3 regions of the Peribacillus sp. JNUCC41 genome follow, and region 2 is predicted to be linked to each of the others. Evidence: riboswitches for the same ligand, from Rfam matches in the RefSeq annotation. Region 2 holds a riboswitch; each other region holds the start of a gene.
The links. A riboswitch is a leader RNA that binds a small molecule or an ion and turns the genes downstream of it on or off. The one in region 2 is predicted to bind lysine.
Positions count from the first base shown of each region.

Region 1: another riboswitch for lysine. It lies ahead of JNUCC41_RS07100 (amino acid permease); the one in region 2 lies ahead of dapA (4-hydroxy-tetrahydrodipicolinate synthase).
Region 3: another riboswitch for lysine. It lies ahead of JNUCC41_RS01080 (aspartate kinase); the one in region 2 lies ahead of dapA (4-hydroxy-tetrahydrodipicolinate synthase).

Region 1 covers NZ_CP062163.1:1,408,447-1,415,508, reverse strand. Annotated here, with positions in the region: gene JNUCC41_RS07110 (Ger(x)C family spore germination protein) at 1-77, shown strand, start outside; gene JNUCC41_RS07105 (glycoside hydrolase family 13 protein) at 163-1,842, shown strand; gene JNUCC41_RS07100 (amino acid permease) at 1,882-3,333, opposite strand; lysine riboswitch at 3,429-3,614, opposite strand; gene JNUCC41_RS07095 (LacI family DNA-binding transcriptional regulator) at 3,870-4,832, opposite strand; gene JNUCC41_RS07090 (metal ABC transporter solute-binding protein, Zn/Mn family) at 5,498-6,421, shown strand; gene JNUCC41_RS07085 (metal ABC transporter ATP-binding protein) at 6,434-7,062, shown strand, end outside.
Region 2 covers NZ_CP062163.1:4,775,339-4,782,400, reverse strand. Annotated here, with positions in the region: partial or broken gene JNUCC41_RS23105 (DNA alkylation repair protein) at 144-434, shown strand; gene JNUCC41_RS23100 (DMT family transporter) at 545-1,459, opposite strand; gene JNUCC41_RS23095 (Lrp/AsnC family transcriptional regulator) at 1,713-2,183, shown strand; gene dapA (4-hydroxy-tetrahydrodipicolinate synthase) at 2,807-3,703, opposite strand; lysine riboswitch at 3,838-4,016, opposite strand; partial or broken gene JNUCC41_RS26935 (MFS transporter) at 4,411-4,726, opposite strand; gene JNUCC41_RS23085 (metallophosphoesterase) at 5,030-7,062, shown strand, end outside.
Region 3 covers NZ_CP062163.1:218,962-226,023, forward strand. Annotated here, with positions in the region: gene JNUCC41_RS01080 (aspartate kinase) at 1-1,106, opposite strand, end outside; lysine riboswitch at 1,195-1,371, opposite strand; gene uvrC (excinuclease ABC subunit UvrC) at 1,433-3,205, opposite strand; gene trxA (thioredoxin) at 3,309-3,623, opposite strand; gene JNUCC41_RS01095 (electron transfer flavoprotein subunit alpha/FixB family protein) at 3,828-4,805, opposite strand; gene JNUCC41_RS01100 (electron transfer flavoprotein subunit beta/FixA family protein) at 4,876-5,649, opposite strand; gene JNUCC41_RS01105 (enoyl-CoA hydratase) at 5,773-6,546, opposite strand; gene JNUCC41_RS01110 (fatty acid metabolism transcriptional regulator FadR) at 6,671-7,062, opposite strand, start outside.

The sequences.
Region 1 (7,062 bases), 2.1 Mb from region 2:
GGGAGAAGGCATATCCTTATATTCCAATCGAGGTAGATCTGGATATTGAAATGATTCAAACGGGAATAGCTGAATAAAAGGAGAATATTCTGAAGTTTTTCCCTTTATAATAGGGGTATTGGTGTAATGATCATATCAATGCGGCCAAAGAGGGGGAAAGACATGGACAAAGCATGGTGGAAAGAGGCAGTTGTGTATCAAGTGTATCCAAGGAGTTTTATGGATAGTGATGGTGATGGGATAGGGGATATAAACGGGATCTTGATGAAACTCGATTATTTACAAGAGCTGGGTGTGAACGTGATATGGCTATCCCCTGTTTATCAATCTCCCAATGATGACAATGGGTACGATATCAGTGATTATAAATCAATCATGACTGAGTTCGGGACCATGGCTGATTTCGATAGGTTGTTGAAGGCGGTTCATGAACGTGGAATGAAGATCATGATGGACCTGGTGATCAACCATTCTTCTGATGAACATCCGTGGTTCAAGGAATCCCGATCCTCAAAAGATAATCCGAAACGCGATTATTATATTTGGAAACCTGGAAGGAATGGAAAGGAACCAAATAATTGGGAATCCGTTTTTAAAGGTTCAGCATGGGAATATGATGAAGGAACCGATGAATATTATTTACATTTATTCAGCAGGAAACAACCGGATTTAAACTGGGAGAACCCTAAGCTCCGTGAAGAGATCTACAGCATCATGACTTGGTGGCTGGATAAGGGTGTCGATGGCTTTCGGATGGATGTCATCAATTTCCTTTCAAAAGATCAAAGCTATTCAGATGGAGCCGTTCATCATGAGAAACAGTATGGCGATGGAAGCCCCTTTTTCCTGAACGGCCCGCGCATACATGAGTTTTTGCAGGAAATCAATCAACGGGCACTTTCTGGACATGACGTGATCACAGTTGGGGAGATGCCAGGCGTCACACCGGAGGAGGCCCAATTGTTCACAGGTAAAGATCGTGGTGAGCTACATATGGTCTTTCAATTCGAACATATGGATTTGGGGAGTGGACCGGCAGGGAAATGGAGTAATGATAAGTGGAAGCTTACCGATTTAAAGCGAATTCTCTCTAAGTGGCAGACTGGTTTGGAGGGGGATGGATGGAACAGTTTATACTGGAACAACCATGATCAGCCCCGGATTGTCTCAAGGTTTGGTGATGATGGAAAGTATCGTATTGAAAGCGCAAAGATGCTTGCAGCTTGCCTTCATATGCTTCAAGGGACACCCTATATATATCAAGGGGAAGAGCTGGGCATGACCAATGTTGCATTTGAGGGCATCGATGATTACTGTGATATCGAAACATTGAATTCATATGAAGAACTCGTCAATTCGCATGGCTGGTCAAAAGAGCGGATGATGTCAGCCATCCACGCCCGAAGCAGGGATAATGCGAGGACACCGATTCAGTGGAATGACTCCCGGAACGCAGGATTCACGAAAGGGACGCCTTGGATTAAGGTTAATCCCAATTTTCCAGAGATTAATGCAGAAAAAGCCTATAATGATCCGAATTCCATTTTTCATTTTTATAAAAAGCTTATCCAAATACGAAAGAAACATGAAATCGTCGTTTATGGCCGTTTTGAACTGCTATGGCCGGATGATGAACGAATATTTGCCTACACGAGATCGTTTGAAGAAGAAAAGCTGTTGGTGCTATGTAACTTTAAAGAAGAGGATGCCTCCTATACTTTGCCTGAAGAGCTGCATGCATATTCAGCCACAAGGCTGATAGGCAATTATGATCAGGAAGAAGAAGGAATCTCCAGCAAACCTCTGCGTCCATATGAATGCCGTGTTTATCATTTGAAATGAAAAAAGGACCTGTTCTCCTTAGAACAGGTCCTTTACGCATTATTTTGATTTAAGATCACATTCCTCCAGGGGAATGATTTTCGTTTTATGCTTGATTTTATAGCCGAACCATAGGGCGAAAAATAAAATTAAGCCAATGTAGGAAACAAACATTGAATTCCAGTCGATTCCATCGCTGCTGAAAGCTTGATAGCCTTGTCCGATGATAATGATAAGGCAAAGGACAAGTGCGAATATAGGCCCGAATGGGAAGCCTTTTGCTCGGAATGGTAAAGCATTCATATCAAGGCCTTGAGCTGCGTAAGCTTTGCGGAATCGATAATGGGCAACCGCGATCCCGACCCAGGTGACGAATCCCGCCATGCCTGAAGCGTTCAATAACCAGATATAAACCACGCCATCACCGAAAAATGAAGCTAAGAATGCAACGCAGCCTACTAAAGAAGTCACGATAAGTGCATTCACGGGTACTCCTCTTTTATCTAACTTGCCTAGGAATTTCGGTGCTTTCCCATCACGTGCCAAGTCCCATAGCATACGGGTTGAAGCGTACATGCCAGAGTTACCGGCAGAGAGTACGGATGATAGAATGATCGCGTTCATGATGGATGCAGCAAATGCAAGGCCTGCCCGTTCAAATACAAGCGTGAATGGACTTACGGCAACATCTTCACTCAATAAACGTGAATCGGTAAACGGAATGATCATTCCAATTACAAAAATGGCAAGGATATAGAATAAGATGATGCGCCAGAAAACGGATCTGATCGCCTTTGGGATATTTTTTTCTGGATCCTCACTTTCACCAGCAGTCACTCCAAGCAATTCCGTTCCTTGGAATGAAAAGCCGGCAGCCATGAATACGCCCAGGATCGTGAAGAACCCACCGTTAAAGGGACCTTCGCCCATTGTGAAATTTGAAAAACCAATTGGGTCTTTCCCACCCATGATCCCGAGAATGATCAGTACACCCGTGATCAAGAAAATGACGACTGTCACGACTTTGATCATGGCAAACCAGAATTCTGCCTCCCCGAAACCTTTAACTGACATGTAATTGATAAGAAACATAGTGATTAATGCAATGGCACTCCAGATAATTGAAGGACTATCCGGGAACCAGAACTTCATAATTAAGACAACGGCTGCCAATTCAGCGGCAATGGTGATTGCCCAGTTATACCAGTAGTTCCAACCAATCGCAAAACCGAAAGACGGATCGACGAATTTGGATGCATAGACACGGAATGAACCGGCCACTGGCATGAACGCTGCCATTTCTGCAAGACTTGTCATTAAGTAATAAACCATGATGCCGATGACTGCGTATGCCACCAAGGCACCGCCGGGACCGGCTGAATGAATGGCACCGCCACTTGCTAAAAATAAACCTGTTCCAATCGTTCCACCTAATGAAATCATCATTAAATGACGCGCTTTCAGGCTCCTTTTCAGTTCAGTAGGGCTTGATGCTGATTGTGAATTTGACAATTGATGTTACACTCCTTTTTATTGGAAGGGAACGAAAAATAAAAAACAGCAGTCGAAAAAGATCGACGGCTGTTTATAATAAACCCGTTTATCCTTCCGAAGATAGCTCCCCACGCTTTTTTGAAAAAGCGTGACAGTGGTGTTCCTGTTCGGTAACACCGCCAGCAAGAATATACATGGAATATACCCTTACTTCGGCAATTTATCCTTTCAAACGGAGTCTTGAATTTTCCAGAATCTCGTCCGTTTTACTTTTATAAGCTGCAGCCTCTAACTCATCGGTAAATGAGGAAGTATTCAATTTTCTAAAATCGTTGCGCCAGCTTGTAAGTGACGTCAGACGATAGTTCTCATGAAATTCATGCAATCGCTAATAGATTGCTAGTAATTGAGTAAACTTTACTATATCAAAATTATAAAATAATCTCATGAATATCGCAATGATTATTTTATGTGGTTATTTTTTCCTAGTTAATGAATGATGGCGGCAAGGAAGAATTCAAATGGCTATATACCAAAATAAAGCATGGAGATCATTAAACGGTCCTTCTTTTTATAAGGGCGTAGTCCAGTTTTACATGTTTGACCACCTCAGGATTCTCAAATAGGTCCACAGCCATTTTCCCAATCCATTCCAGCGGCAAGGAAATGGTCGTGATGTCGAGCATTTCACCCAGGCTATCATTATTGAAACCGAGAATGGCCACATCCTCCGGGACCCTTATACCCGATTTCTTAGCGGTGAGAATGAAGCCAGCCGCCGTGTCATCATTCGTGATGATGATGGCTTCAGGTTTATCCATCATCGAATTCCATTCCTGAAACAATTGTTCACCGTCTTTGATGTGATAACTGCCTTCAAACAGCCATTCTTTATTGTTTATCAGTTGATGTTTACTCATGATATCGTTAAAGGCCTTTGTACGATGGGAACTATTTCTGCTCTTTTTACGGCCGAGGCTGTATCCGATTTTCTTATATCCTTTAGCAATCACGTACTCAAGGGCACAGGAGAAAGCTGCATAATGATCAATGCTGATGGATGAGAATTCAGCCTGGGCCGTATCTTCACACAAAATGATTGGTCCGTATTTTTGATATTCCAAAAGGATTTTCATTTCCGAAATCCTTGAACAAACGATAATGCCATCGAGCTGCTTCATTTGCAGCATATTAAAAGCCTCGATTTCCTTCTCTCTGTCATAGTTTGTTTGAAAGATGACGATATGACAGCCAATTGCATTTGCCTGTTTAGTGATTCCGTTAACGATTGCCCCGTAATATGGGTGATTGTTGAAGGGGATGATGATGCCGATAAGATTGGTTTTACCTTTTGAAAGATGAATGGCATTTATGTTTCTCGTATAATTCAAACGATCGATGGCCTCCAAGACGCTCTTTCTTTTATCTGGGCTTACATATGGATGATCATTCAATACACGGGACACTGTTGAGACAGATACACCGGCACATTGAGCTATTTCTTTAATATTTGTCATGGTATCACCGTTTTTTCTTTTTTTATATTGTACAGTATGAAACCCATTTCAGGGCAAGAGGACAGTGTGGGGCTGCTGAAGATTTCTTCAAATAAGGTCTTGTTCTGGTATGGGTTTCATCCTTTAAGATTGTTTTAAGTCTTAGAGGAGGAGGAGACCATGATGTTCCAAACTTTAATCACCCTTTTTGTGCTTTGCGGAATCGAATTGGGATTTGCGTACTTGGCAATTTCCTTGAAAAAGTGAGTGGCAATGCACATGGAATGCGTAAAATCAGCGTTTACTCGTGAATTTTGGCACTTTACTCGTAAAATCAGCGCATTTACCCGTGAATTTCACAACGTTCCGAAATAGCCCCCATAGTTTATATTCACCATTAGAACCCCACAATATAAATATAACTTCAGAGTTTGTTTCATGTACGGCATGACCAACTGTCAGGAAGCTCCCCAGTAGAGATTCCTGACAGTTTTTTCATGTGTGAAAGTCATTGTCCTTTTTGAAGTGTTTGAAAAAATAGTTGCACTTTTTTGTATATTTGTGTATAGTATGAAATAAGTTGTATAGAGGAAACTTTTTAGCGTTTACGACAATGTAAAAATTTTTACACTTATTTTTGCACATGGCAAACTATTTTAGAAAGAGGAAAAAGGGAGGGAGTATGGATGGGTTTTCTGAAATCTATTGGGAGCGTGATTGCTGCATTGCTGATTTTAGCGGGGTGTGGCAATGATACGGTTGGAAGTGATAAAGGCAATGGTAAGCTGAATATCATTGCAACAACGGGAATGATTGGAGATTTGGTTGAGAATATCGGCGGTAAACATGTCGAGGTCACCAGTTTAATGGGTCCGGGAGTCGACCCCCATCTATATAAAGCGACACAGGGTGATGTTAAGACACTGGATTCGGCTGATATGATTTTTTATAACGGTGTGCATCTTGAAGGGAAAATGACGGATATATTTGAAATGATGAGCAAGGATAAACCGACGATTGCCGTAACGGAGGGCTTCAAGGGGAACCAACTTCGCAAAGTGAGTGCATCGGAACATGATCCCCACGTATGGTTTGATGTTAAGCTTTGGATCGTTGCGGCGGAGGCAGTGGAGAAAGAATTGATTGCCAATGATCCGGACCATGAAGCAGAGTTTCGCGAAAATTATGAAGAGTACGTTCTGCAATTGGAGGAACTCGATAAATATGTTCAAGACGAAATTAATAAAATACCAAAAAATCAGCGGGTGCTCGTTACAGCACATGATGCTTTTGGGTACTACGGTCAGTCATACGGCCTGGACGTAAGAGGGCTCCAAGGGATCAATACATTATCGGAATATGGATCAAAAGATGTGACGGATATGCGGAATTATCTTGTGAAGAACAAAATTAAAGCGATTTTCATTGAGTCAAGCGTACCAAGGAAGGCCATCGAGGCTGTCATTCAAGGAGCAGATAAGCAGGGTCACAAAGTGAAAATCGGCGGTGAATTGTTCTCGGATGCCATGGGTGAAAAAGGGACGGAAGAAGGAACGTATATCGGAATGGTCCGTCATAATACCGATACAATCGTCCGTGCTTTGAAATAAGGGGGAGAAACTATGAATCTAGCAGCTTTGAAGGTCGAGAATTTAACGATTGCTTATCATAAGAAGCCTGTTATCGAAGATGTCTCATTTGAGGTGCCGGAAGGGAATTTAATCGGGATCATTGGCCCCAATGGAGCAGGGAAGTCCACATTGATAAAGGGGATACTCGAATTGATCCCCAAAATATCAGGGCAAATCACAATAAGGGGTTCTACTTATAAATCGATGAGGAAGAGTATCGGCTATGTACCACAACGGGAGTCAGTGGATTGGGATTTTCCGACCAACGCACTCGATGTCGTGATGATGGGCAGATATGGTCATCTCGGCTGGTTGAAGCGACCAGGTAAGTCCGAAAGGCAGAAGGGGATGGAGTGCCTGGAAAAGGTAGGGATGTCTGAATATGCTAACCGCCAGATCAGCCAGCTATCAGGTGGACAGCAGCAACGGATATTCCTGGCCCGTGCATTGGCACAGGAAGCGGATATTTATTTTATGGATGAACCGTTCGTAGGGGTGGATGCCGCAACAGAGAAAGCAATCATACAATTGCTGATGGAATTGAAGGAAAAAGGCAAAACCGTTCTAGTTGTGCACCATGATCTATCGACCGTGAAGGAATATTTCGACTGGACGATGTT
Region 2 (7,062 bases):
TAAATTCATAAAAGGCATTCGGAATTAATTCGTTCCGAATGCCTTTTGTCTAAACTGAAGCCAATTTTGAGAAAGGGTGTTTATTTTACATGATGGTTTTTCCATTATGCTCAACAGTTGTGTTATTAGCCTGGGTGAAAGGACGAATGTCAGCGGGCTGGATTTACTACTGCCGGCTTTTAGGGAATCGGCTTGACGTTGAATTTTCAGAAAGCAAGATTTCCAATATGCTTGATAGTGTGAAAAATACGATTCACGATTCGCCGGAACGAACGAAATCCGCTATGAGTAATTTTCTATTCACAGTGGGGATTACATATTTGCCACACCAAGAAAAGGTGTCGGGACTGCAAAGGCAATTGGAATTGTAGAAGGGACAAGAAAAAAGCAGTTTTCTAAATGTTTACGAAAAGATCCAAAAAGAAGTCAATTAAGAAAGGCTTGGGTTTAAACGCAAGAGCCTGTATCCACCTTGGAACAGGCTTTTATGTATATATAGAAAATTAATCACAAGGGAAATTACGTTTATAGACTTTTAAAAAAATCATGCTTGAATCTGCGATTGTCTAGGATTCTTTTTAAAAATCATTTTCGCTTTAAAATGTGAGAACAAATAACAGCCTATAATCACAATGCCACTACCAATTCCTTGTACCCACGTCATTTTTTCACCTAATAATAGAAAGGCTAAAATTGCAGTGAAAATAGGATTAAAATTCAAGAAAATACCTGATGTTGTTGTACCTAATTTTTGTACACCAATATTCCAAAGTACCATACATGCTACAGTTGAGATAACGCCTGTATATAAAATAGATTGTATAAAAGAAGTATTTATATTAGACACTGTAAAATTAGAAAAATTAAACGGAAGAAGAACTATAAGTCCAAATATACCAGAATATAATGTAGACATCATGGGTGTTGTTGTTATCATTGCCCATTTGCTACAAACGGAATATATTCCCCAAACGCATACAGCAGCCATCATATATAAATCACCTGAATTAAATCGTAATGAAAGGAATAGATCAATATTTCCTTTTGAAAGTACCAGTATTACGCCAATAAGCGAAAGAAACATCGAAAACATTTGGAGAATATTAATTCTTTCTTTTAAAAAGAAAAATGAAAAAATAGCAATTGAAATCATGTTTAATGTTGATATTAATCCAACATTAGTGGCGGTAGTTTTCTCTAATGCTGCAAATTGTAATAGATTAAATAGAACCACACCAGTAATTCCCATCAAAAATAAAGGAATGATTGCACTTCGAGGGGGAAATATCTTTCTCTCTTTCCACCATACAATTGGCAAAAGACAACTAATGGCAATGATCCACCTTAAACTCGTCAACGTCATCGGAGAAGCATGACCGACAAGCGATTTTCCTACGACAAAGTTTCCACCCCATAATAAACTTGTTAAAAGTAATAACGAAAAATAATAATATTGCATATCTTTTTGCTCCTTTTCATCTTTCACAGTTTAAGTGAAAAAAGATCGAAGCCATTGTGCACAATGACATTTCAATTTTCATAATTAATTACTACTAATTTTAACATTATAGTTCAGTTCTTTATATATTATTTTGTATAATAGAATAAACTTAAAATATTATTTTAAAAAATTACTGATATGCAGAATTAAATTAAGTTTTGCTATTGGGATGAAACCGTTTTTGGAACAATTGTAAAAGGAGTGACTATAAGTGGAATCTATCGTAAGCAAGGTTCTTGATAATGTTGATATTCAAATTTTAGATTTACTGCAAAAGGATGCACAAATAAGCAATACTGAGCTTGCAAAGCGTGTCAAGTTATCTCCACCAGCTATACATTCAAGGATAAAACGTTTGGAAAATGAAGGATTTATTAATGGACAAGTAGCAATTTTAAACCAGGAGAAGCTAGGTTTTGATTTATTATGTTTTATTTTTATGAGTACGAATATACATCAAGCTGAAAAACTGGAAGTTTTGGAGAAGGCATTAGCTTCTATGTCAGAAGTATTAGAGTGCCATTGTTTAACAGGTGAGTATGATTATCTTTTAAAAGTGGCTAACAAAGATCGGAAGGAATTGGAAATATTTATTAGAAAGTTAAATAAACTAGGTATAACAAGAATTCAAACTAGCCTAGCTCTCAGAGAAATTAAATATTCAACAGTTTTACCCATATAGAAAAAAAGTCCCGTTCGTAAAAGTCACTTTTACGAACGTTTTTTGATAGAACAAGAGAGAGAAAAGTAGTAGAAAGCGACTTCAGGCCATGAGATAAAAGGGGTTGGATAAAAAAACTCGTCAAAAAAATAGCCTTTATAAAAGAGAAAATAGGCTATTATTCATTATCATATTATAAGTTGATATCAATCCATTTCTAAGTTGAACTATAATAATGTTCGTTCAAAATTTTGAACGTCAAAGCTATAATTACTTTATTTCTTTTGAATTTGTTAAGGAGCCATTATAGATTGAAGGAACGACTCTGTATTAATAATTACATATCAACATCACTAGAAATAATAAGCTTATGATCAATCCCCGTAATCATCGCTATAGAAAATTCGACATTTACAATTCCTACTGGATACACCATATATTTTTCTTGAAAATGTAAATTCTCCTTTTGCCCTTAATCCTATAAAATCATTATATTGCTCAACTAGATTAAGCATTGAGCCATGCAGCGATTAAAAAGCAGTACACTTCATTCAAAGTTTGTACTGCTTTTTTAATTTCGCCCGGTTATTATGGGTTTTAATCAGAAAATCAGTATTGAAGACTCGATTAATGAATCATTAAGTTTATTTACTTAACAAAATTCCTTCTGCGTTACTCGGTTGTAGAGCTATTTGCAGTGCTCTTTTTTCTTCATCGTTTAAAGGGACCAATGGTAAGCGGACACCTCCAACATTTAACCCCCGCATATTTAATGCTGATTTTACCGGTGCTGGGCTTGGTGCAGCAAATAATGCTTTCATAATTGGAAGAAGGTTGCGATGTGCAGTGGCAGCACCTTGGACATCCCCATTTTTAAAGCTATTGATCATTTCTTGCATTTCATTGCCAATTATGTGGGAAGCAACCGAAACAATGCCTGTTCCTCCGATGGCAAAAACCGGTAATGTTAACCCATCATCGCCGCTGTACAATGTAAAATGACTAGTTGTTTTGCTGATGATTTGTGCCATGGCATCTAAGTCACCACTTGCTTCTTTTACTGCCACAATATTGTTGATTTTTGAGAGGCTAACAATCGTCTCAACGGACATGTTCACGACACTTCGTCCTGGGATATTATAAAGCATTACCGGTAATGATGTTGAATGGGCAATAGCACTAAAGTGCTGGAATAATCCTTCTTGAGACGGCTTGTTATAGTATGGGGTAACGAGCATGATTCCGTCGACTCCTGCTGCCTCTGCTTGTTTGGTTAAGCTGATGGAGGCCTTCGTGTTATTTGAGCCAGTTCCAGCTATGACTGGAACTCTTCCATCAACAATTTCTACAACCATTTTGAATAAATCCACTTTCTCTTCTGCAGTTAATGTGGGAGACTCTCCAGTTGTACCAGCTATTACTAATCCATCAGAACCATTAGTAATTAAATAATTTACTAAAGTTCTCGTAGCATTAAAATCAACCTCATCATTATGATTAAACGGGGTAACCATTGCGGTTAAAACTTGGCCAAAATTCATAACTTCACACCCTTTTGTATAATTTTTATAAAAATTCAGAGGTGGTTAGGGCCATTCAGGAATAAACGCAAAAAAGCAACAACGAGGATTCGCTGCTGCAGTAGAAACAATATTTATCAAAAAAATGTTTCCGCGCATAAGATAGCCCTCCATATAGTTTCCTATATGACAGTCCTGCATTTATTCAATAGCAGAACCAGCTTCAAGAACATGAGATTCTTTCCGCTTCGGCAAATTCCCCTTTCCACAATAGTCATGGGATCTCATTCTCCTCAAAATGTGTACTAATGGTCTTTGCTCCTCTATCCTCACTTCAAAAAAAGTATGAAGTAAGAAAATATTTAATTGACTGTAATATAACAAGGAATCCTCTTTATTGCAAGGACAATTTAGAAATGTTTTTTTAGAATACATGGATTCACCTTTTTTAATATTATGTAATCTCAACATTTATAGTTTTTATTAAACAAACTGTATGAAAAGTTTCAATCTTTTATAGTCAGTTTTACAATTTATAAAGCTTATGAAAATTGATATGTATCTTATGAATACTTAGAATGATGATCAAGGTGGGGAGTACGACATGATACAAATTTAACAAAGGGCAGAAAAGATATGAAAATCAGTGTCGTTTAGCAAGCGAGAAAACGGATCGCTTCCATGTAAGTAGGACTCCATTGATTCAATTACACTATCAAAAAATTGAAAAGGATGGCCATTGATAACATCAAGCTAATGTTAACCAAACCAAAGACAAAATTATCTGTGGTCCGATAAAAACTGGTCAGAACAATTGCATGCAAGAGGAAAACAAACCGAAGATGTTCGATAGCATTATAGCTGGCAATAATACCAGCGAGTATGTTGCTGAAAATGGATATAAATCCACAGCCAAACAAGATCAAACGGATTGAACTCTTGTTGCTTTCATTCCTTTCAGGATTGGAACGAGATACGTATAACAGAATACCTATCTACAAATCCATGAGATGGAATGATAAAAGCCATTAAGATTCGTGGGGATAACTACGTAGTTTAGGGGTAGTTCCCCCATTACATCAAGCAAAGGCAAATCATTACTACAAGCGAAAAATTATCTTGAGTCTTCCTCAGAAACAATTTAAGTGAACGGAAGGACTATTGGCCATAGGTATTATTTGATTTATTAATATTTAAATTACACTGAACCTATATTTTATTAATAATGTAAAGTTACTATTTAATTGGTAAACCATATAAAAATTAAAAAATAAGGAGGATATTTTACTTCTTGGGAAATACTTACATAATCATAACGGCTAAACGATATATAGGAGGAAAATGATTTTGAAAGCGAAAAATAAATTTGCTGCAATGTTGACAATTGTGACGGTGGGATTAACAACATCTTTATCAAATGTACAAGCATTCTCGGAATCTTCAAATTCAGATAATAAACGTAAACCCGAGCTCGTTTTTCCTGTTATCAGTGATGTACATATAAATGATGGATCAACTGCTGATATGAACAAGTTTAGAACAGCGATGGATCAATTAAACAAAGCTGCGCCTAAACAGGATGCTTTTGTTGTCGTTGGGGATTTAACGGACTATGGCTACGCTACTGAATATGATAAGTTCTTCTCCATTTATAATGAGAAGAAACAAGGCGATGTTCAATCCATGTTCACTATGGGAAACCATGATTATTGGAATGGACTTTCAGTAGAAAAAGCACAAGATCGTTTTCTCGAAAAAACAGGAATGGATTCTCTTTACTATCATAAAAAAGTAAATGGATATGATTTTATTACGTTAAGTCCGGAAAATGGTAATACGCATGGTTTATATTCTGTTCATCAAATTAACTGGCTCGGCGAAAAGTTAGCTGCAGCAGAAAAAGAGAATCCGGGCCAACCAATCTTTGTTTTTCTTCATCAACACATTAAAGACACTGTGTATGGAAGTGACTTATGGGGAACTCAGGAAAATAAAGAACTTTTATATGATACATTAAAGAAACATCCACAGGTAATTACATTTTCAGGCCATTCTCATTATCCACTTGAAGACCCTAGAACGATTCATCAAAAAGACTTTACGTCTGTTGGCACGTCTTCTGTAAGTTATTTAGAATTAGAGCCGGGCAAACTTCAAGGGTTTCATCCTGAAGGATATCGGGATATTAGTCAAGGTATGATTGTAGAAGTTTATAATAATGAAGTTGTCCTTAAAAAACGTGATTTTCATAAAGACGATTGGGCAGGAAAACCATGGGTAATCAAACACCCTTCTAAAAAAAATAACTTTACATATACAGAAGATCGAGATCAGTTACCACCGGTTTTTGCAGGTAAAGACAAGGCTTCGATTGTAAAAGAAAAATCGACACTAAAAAGTTTGAATATTACATTTCCACAGGCAAACGATAACATGCTCGTACATTCTTATCACATTACAGCGAAAAATAAGGAAACAGGAGAGCTGGACGCAGACTTCATCGCATTTTCTGAATTCTATATTGATCCTGTTCCAAAGAATTTAGAATTCCCTGTAGCTGGTCTTAAGCCAGGTACGGATTATGAAATTAAGGTACAAGCACTAGATTCATTTAACAATAGCAGTAAAAAGTCGTTACTGGCTGAAGGTCAGACAAAAGCTCTGGAAATGGTCTCAGCACAAGCTTCCCCTTCTTTAGTAGCGGTAGGTGAATCGACTACACTACAAGTAAAGATGAAAAATTACGGAAATGGTAATGTGAAAGGGAAAATTAAAGTTGATGCACCTGAAGGCTGGAGTGTGGAGCACAATGAACTTGAGTATGAGCTTTCAGGAACTGAAGAAAAAACGTTGCCAATAAAAGCTACACCTAGTAAGGAAAGTTCCGGTTCATCACAATTCACGATTACTGCTTACGAGGGCGGCCAAAAAATTGGCTCCAAAAATATAAATGTATTCGTAAACATGTTACTTGGAGAAAGTTTTGACCAATTAGAGTCTGCATTAAAGCCGGCAGTGAATGAAAACATTCCAAGTTCTATTCTCGGTTGGAGCCATGCAGCTCCTAACGGCTGGTCGGTTACTAATAGCTCAAATATGCCAGCCGGTACAATGGAGTGGCAAGGTTGGAGTTTCACAACAAAGGACTTTTGGACAAAAGCAGAAGACCAAGATCGTAGCAAATTTGAGCTGGGTCAAGATGTAATAGCTGTAGCGGATCCTGATGAATGGGATGATACCGGTTCACCATCATCAAAAGGCTTTTTTGATAGTACATTAACTTCACCTTCTGTAAAAGTTGATGGTACAAAAGATCTATACTTAGGATTTGCATCCCATTATAAACAAGAAGGAACGCAAACAGCAGAAGTAACTGCTGT
Region 3 (7,062 bases), 930 kb from region 2:
TGGATGCCTGTATTGGCCATCACTTCAAACATCTCGGCAGCCACTCCGGGATTGGATACCATACCAGATCCGACGATGGACACTTTGGCCAACCCGCTCTCCGTTTCGACCCGGTCGAATCCCAATTGTTCTTTATTATTTTCCAGCACGATCAAGGCCGCTTCCGTATCTTCACTTTTTGTGGAAAAAGATAGATTGGTCGTATCCTCGGCTGTCATGCTTTGTATGATGATGTCCACATTAATTTGGTTTTTCGCAAGTGTCGTAAAGATTGTGGATAATGCACCAAGTGATTGGGGCAAACCATAAATTGTGACCCTCGTAATACTGTCTTCAAAAGCAATGCCGCGTACAATTAAATTTTCTTCCATAGTTGCTTCCTCCTCAATGATCGTTCCTGACTCTCTCACCATGCTTGAACGGACTTCAAGCGGAATTTGATAATTTTTTGCATATTCGACTGCCCTTGGATGAAGGACGCCCGCCCCCAGGTTGGCAAGTTCCAGCATTTCATCGTAAGAAATGGATTGGAGTTTTCGCGCGCCTTTTATGTAGCGTGGATCCGTTGTGAAAACACCCGTTACATCCGTATAAATATCGCATCTATCCGCATTTAGCGCGGCGGCGATGGCAACCGCCGTCGTATCGGAACCGCCTCGCCCCAAGGTAGTGATTTCCCCATTTACGTCGTTACCTTGGAAACCGGCCACAACCACTATTTTCTTCCGTTGAAGCTGAGCTTGGATCCTTGAAGCATCGATGTTTAAAATTCGGGCATTCCCATGAACGGATTCCGTTTGCATGCCAGCCTGCCAGCCAGTATACGAAATGGCTTCATGCCCTTCTTCAATCAATGCCATCGTTAACAGGGAAATCGTTACCTGTTCCCCAGTAGTCAATAGCATATCCATTTCCCTTTTGCTCGGGTTTCCGGAAATATCACGGGCCATGGCAACCAATTGGTCCGTTGTTTTCCCCATGGCTGAAACAACGACGACTACCTCATTTCCATTCTCCGCTTCCTCGATTACCCGATTGGCAACATTTTTGATTTTTTCTACGCTACCGACGGATGTTCCGCCGAATTTTTGAACGATTAATGCCATCCTCATGCACCCTCTCTACTTTTTAGGCAATAAAAAAAGCAATGAGAAATATCTCATTGCTGTGATCACATATCCAATACTGTAAACACAGTGAGATAGCTCTCCAGGGTATAAACCCTGACAATCCGCCATTTATTAAATGTCGGACCAGGAAAACAAGGTATGAGTCTTGTCTTCCTTCGGCGTCATCCCCTTTCAAAACCTTTCATGGAAGCTCATACTTCTCCAGGTCTTTACTCTTGAATTCCGCACCTCTATCAGCACTTTTAAGTTGTCTAGTTAAAAATTCCTTTTAATCATAGCATAGTGATTTATCGGTAGCAAGATTATTCTTGTAATTTTCTAACGATTCCCTCGGCTACCCCTTTTGGCATACCAGCTTCCATGATTTCCTCGACTGTTGCCTCTTTGATTTTCTTCAATGATCCAAAATGCCTTAATAATTGCTTCCTTCTTTTTTCCCCGACTCCTGGAATATCATCAAGCTGGGAGTGAACCGCATTTTTCCCACGCAGCTGGCGATGAAAAGTAATAGCGAACCGATGCACTTCATCCTGAATTCTTTGCAATAGGTAAAATTCCTGGCTCCGAGAATCAAGAGGTACGATTTCAAGAGGATTTCCGATCATCAATTGCGATGTCCTATGCTTTTCATCCTTAATGAGGCCTGAAAGCGGAATCTCAAGGCCCAATTCATTCTCCAAAATATCCCGAACGGCTTCGACATGTCCCTTTCCGCCATCAATGATGATCAAGTCCGGAAGCGGCAGCCCTTCTTTCAATACTCGTGAATACCTTCTTCTGACCACTTCACGCATCGATTCATAATCATCAGGTCCTTGGACCGTCTTGATCTTATATTTTCGGTACTCTCTTTTTTCCGGCTTCCCATCAATGAACACGACTAAAGCGGAAACAGGGTCACTTCCCTGGATATTGGAGTTATCGAAAGCTTCAATTCGATGCGGGGTGTAGATACCCAGTTGGTTCCCGAGGTTTTCCACCGCATTGATCGTTCTTTCTTCATCCCTTTCAATCAAAGAGAATTTTTCCTGAAGGGCGATGGAGGCATTTTTATTCGCCAATTTAAGCATGTCTTTTTTCGCCCCCCTTTTGGGGTGAATCGTTTTGACCCCAAGCAGTCCTTCGGCCATTTCGGCATCCACTGATTCAGGCAGCAAGATTTCCTTTGGTTTAAAATGGTTCGTAATCTCGTAAAATTGACCGAGGAATGTAAGAAGTTCCTGTTCGGGTTCATCATAGACCGGAAAAAGTGAAACATCCCTTTCTATTAATTTACCCTGCCGAACAAAAAATACCTGTACGCACATCCAGCCTTTATCATAGGCAAACCCAAATACATCCCTGTCGATGAAATCGGTCGTCATCATTTTTTGCTTCTCCATCGTAATATCAATGTGGGCAATCTTGTCACGGAACTCCTTGGCCCTCTCGAAATCGAGCTCTTCTGATGCCACTAGCATTTTTTCAGTCAGTTCTTTTTTTATTTCAGTATGCCCGCCGTTCAAGAACCGGTTGATATCATCCACCATTTTTTTATATTCCTGTTCCTCTACTTCATATACACATGGGGCCAGGCACTGTCCAAGATGATAGTAGAGACAAACGCGATCTGGTAATGTATTGCATTTTCTTAGGGGATAGATGCGGTCGAGCAATTTTTTCGTTTCGTTAGCTGCAAATGCATTCGGATAAGGACCGAAATATTTCCCTTTGTCTTTTTTTACTTTTCGCGTAATGATTAGACGTGGGTGGCGTTCCGCAGTCAGCTTGATGAAAGGATACGTCTTATCATCCTTTAGCATGACATTATATTTTGGGTCATGTTTTTTGATTAAGTTCAACTCTAAAATAAGAGCCTCGATATTGGAAGAGGTGACGATGTATTCGAAATCCTCAATCTCATTCACGAGCCGAAATGTTTTTCCATCATGAGATCCCGTAAAATAAGACCGGACACGATTTTTCAACACCTTCGCTTTGCCTACATATATGATCGTTCCCTGACGATCCTTCATTAAATAACAACCAGGTTGATCGGGAAGAAGGGCAAGTTTATTCTTTATTTGTTGATTCATGCATTCAGCCTCCTGTTCTCCCATTTTTACAATCATTATATATCAAGATAGCGAAAAAAGCTTCAAGTCCGCAGACTTGAAGCTTTTTTTAGCTATCTTACTATTACGCGTGTTTTGCAATAAGTTCAGCAAGTGCTTCTTTAGGTTGGAAACCAACAACCTTATCAACCACTTCACCGTCTTTAAGGACGATTAATGTCGGGATGCTCATTACACCGAATTTTCCTGCTGTTTCTTGGTTTTCATCTACATCCACTTTTACGATTTTTGCTTTATCGCCAATTTCAGTATCAAGCTCTTGAAGAACTGGAGCGATCATTTTACAAGGTCCGCACCATGGAGCCCAAAAATCTACAAGAACAACACCTTCGCTAGTATCTGTTGTGAAAGTTTGGTCAGTTGCATTTACAATAGCCATATATATTTCCTCCTCAAATTTACTCAAATAACTAAAGACAGTATACCATTGTTGCTCGAATCGATGCTAATATTTTGCTTCAGTGGTAGGATGTCCAAAAAAAGAATAAATATGCAGGCCGAAGTCCTTTCCTCTTAGCCCAAAGAAAGGGGCAAGACATGTATCGGCTTATGCCAAATGCCTTGCCCCCTAATTTGTATTATTTTAAGCGTTAACTTTTAGTTTTTTGAATTCTTCCGTAAGTAATGGAACGACTTCGAAAAGGTCTCCGACAATTCCGTAATCAGCTACATTGAATATGTTAGCTTCCGGATCTTTATTGATGGCAACGATAACCTTGGAGTTGGACATACCCGCTAAATGCTGGATCGCACCGGAAATTCCGCAGGCGATATAAAGGTCAGGTGTTACGACTTTACCCGTTTGCCCGATTTGCAAAGAGTAATCGCAATAGTCCGCATCACATGCTCCGCGGGAAGCTCCTACCGCTCCGCCAAGAACTTGTGCAAGTTCCTTTAATGGTTCAAAACCATCTTCACTTTTCACGCCCCGTCCACCTGCGATGATTACTTTCGCTTCTGAAAGGTCGACCCCTTCACTAGCTTTTCTGACAACATCTTTAATGATTGTGCGTAAATCCTTAATGTCCACACTTAATGTAGAAACATCACCAGAGCGGGACTCATCTTTAGCTAATGGTTCGATATTGTTCGGACGGATTGTCGCGAAAATCACGCCATCCGTAACAATTTTCTTTTCAAATGCTTTACCAGAATATATCGGGCGGGTGAAAACGATATTTCCGCCTTCTTCTTCAATAAATGTAACGTCCGAGATCAAACCTGATTCAAGCTTTCCAGCCAATTTAGGTGCAAGGTCTTTTCCTAGGGCCGTATGTCCAAAGAAAATGCCTTCTGGCTTTTCCTGCTCGATGACGGCAAGCAAGCTTTGCGCATATCCATCTGAAGTATATTGTTTCAATTGGTCATTTTCCACTGCGACAACCCGGTCCGCGCCATACTGGATCAATTCATTCCCGAAATTTTGAACACTGTCACCAACTAAAACACCTACGATTTCCCCGCCATCTGCAGCAAGTTTAGCCGCACCGATAGCTTCAAATGATACATTTCTTAGTGAACCGTCACGAACTTCGCCCAATACAAGAAACTTTCTAGCCATTTATAAAAACCTCCTGTGCTCTATTTTTCATTTTTGTCGTGTGTATTGTTTTGAAAAGTACCGTTTAAGATTAAATCACTTTTGCTTCACTGCGTAATAATTGAACAAGTTCGCTAACTTGATCACTGATTTCTCCGTCCAATACTTTTCCAGCTTCTTTTTTAGCAGGAAGGTAAATTTCAATCGTTTTTGTTTTTGCCTCAACATCTTCTTCTTCCAGATCCAGGTCATCCAATTCCAATTCTTCAAGCGGTTTTTTCTTTGCTTTCATGATTCCTGGCAATGAAGGGTAACGCGGCTCATTAAGCCCTTGTTGAGCTGTCACCAACAATGGAAGGGATGCTTCGATCGTTTCGGAGTCCCCTTCGACATCACGGATAACGCTTACATTTCCATTTGCTATGTCCAGTTTAGTAATGGTTGTAATATAAGGAATTTCTAAAATTTCGGCAACGCGTGGCCCCACTTGACCAGAACCGCCATCGATTGCTACGTTTCCTGCAATGATTAAATCGGCATTTTTACCTTTTAAGTATTCACCTATAATTTTGGCAGTCGTGAATTGGTCGCCATTTTCTATGTCGTCTTCTATATTTATCAATACGGCTTTGTCAGCACCCATTGCCAGCGCTGTACGTAATTGCTTTTCGGCCTCTTCGGTTCCGACAGAAATAACCGTCACTTCGCCGCCTTGTGCATCACGTACCTGGATTGCTTCTTCAACCGCATACTCATCGTATGGATTAATGATGAATTCTGCTCCATCCTCATTAATTTTCCCATTGGATAGTGTAATTTTTTCTTCTGTATCAAATGTTCTTTTCAGCAGTACATAAATGTTCACGATAATACCTCCCGAATGATTTGAGTTTTGAAGATTATGAATTTTATTGATATATAGTATTGTTCTACAGATTTCATCAAAATCCTGCATAATATATAAAAATAGTTATTTATACGAAAATCATCATTTACCTTTGAATACAGCTTCCCTTTTTTCAATGAAAGCGCTGATTCCTTCTTGTGCATCAGCGGTATCGAAAGCCTGGCCAAAGAGGGCGGCTTCCCTTTCCACACCTTTATGATAGGAATCATGCTTAGAATAATTTAATAACTCAATGGCCGACTTTAAAGCCAGCGGGCTTTTCTTGGCAATTTTATTGGCTAGTTCCTTTGCTTTTGGAATCAGTTCTTCATCCATGAAGGCATGATTCGCCAATCCGCATTGCACAGCTTGCGTACCCGATATCGGTTCACTTGTAAACAGCATTTCAGCAGCCTTTGCCATGCCTACATAACGAGGAAGACGTTGGGTCCCGGCAAATCCAGGGATTAAGCCCAACTGCAGCTCAGGCAAACCAAGTTTAGCCCTTTCGGTGACCAATCGGATGTGACAGGCCATGGCCAGCTCCAACCCTCCGCCAAGCGCTGCTCCATGGATGGCTGCAATGACCGGTTTTGGAAAAGATTCGATTTTCTCAAATACAGATTGACCATTCTTGGTCAGTTTCTCGAAAGCTTTCCCGTTCTCCACTTCCGTAAACTCTTTAATGTCTGCTCCTGCAGAAAAGAATCTTCCTTCACCATGAAGAAGGACAACCCGTACGGCCTCGTCTTTCTCAATTTGATCGAAGGCCTGTGAAAGCTCTCCGATGATAGCAGAAGAAAGCGCATTTGCAGGTGCATGATCAATCGTTATAAAAGCCACATGATCTTCGACAGAAAGCTTAAGATATTCCATATCAATCCCTCCAGGCATGCTAGTCGAACTTTTTTGAAAATTCAATATGTATTACTTCCCGATAAAGGGGAAGCAGAATTAATCGATTCTTTGGAGGATGGCTGGCCATCCTCTATTTAAATATTTAACTTTTCAAGCCACAGCCGCCAATTAGCAGGCGGTGAACGTCTGGTGCAAGGTCAGGAAGAGAGTACTTTTGCTCATTCATGACCCAAGTCGTCACTGTTTCGTCAATCGTTCCAAAAATCATCTGCCTGGCAAGTAAATTATTTAAATCAGGCAGGAATTCGCCGTTCTCTTTTCCTTCAATAATGATCTGATCGATTAAGTTTAAATATCCTCTTAACACATCATTAATTCTAAGGCGCAATTCTTTATTCGACTGTCTCAATTCCAATTGAGTGACAATTGCTAAATTCACGTCTTCTGAAAGGTTTTTAAAATGTTTTTGGATGAGCACACTCAGTTTATCCGAAGCAGTGGTCTTTCCTTTTATTTCTTCTTCGATCTGTTCCA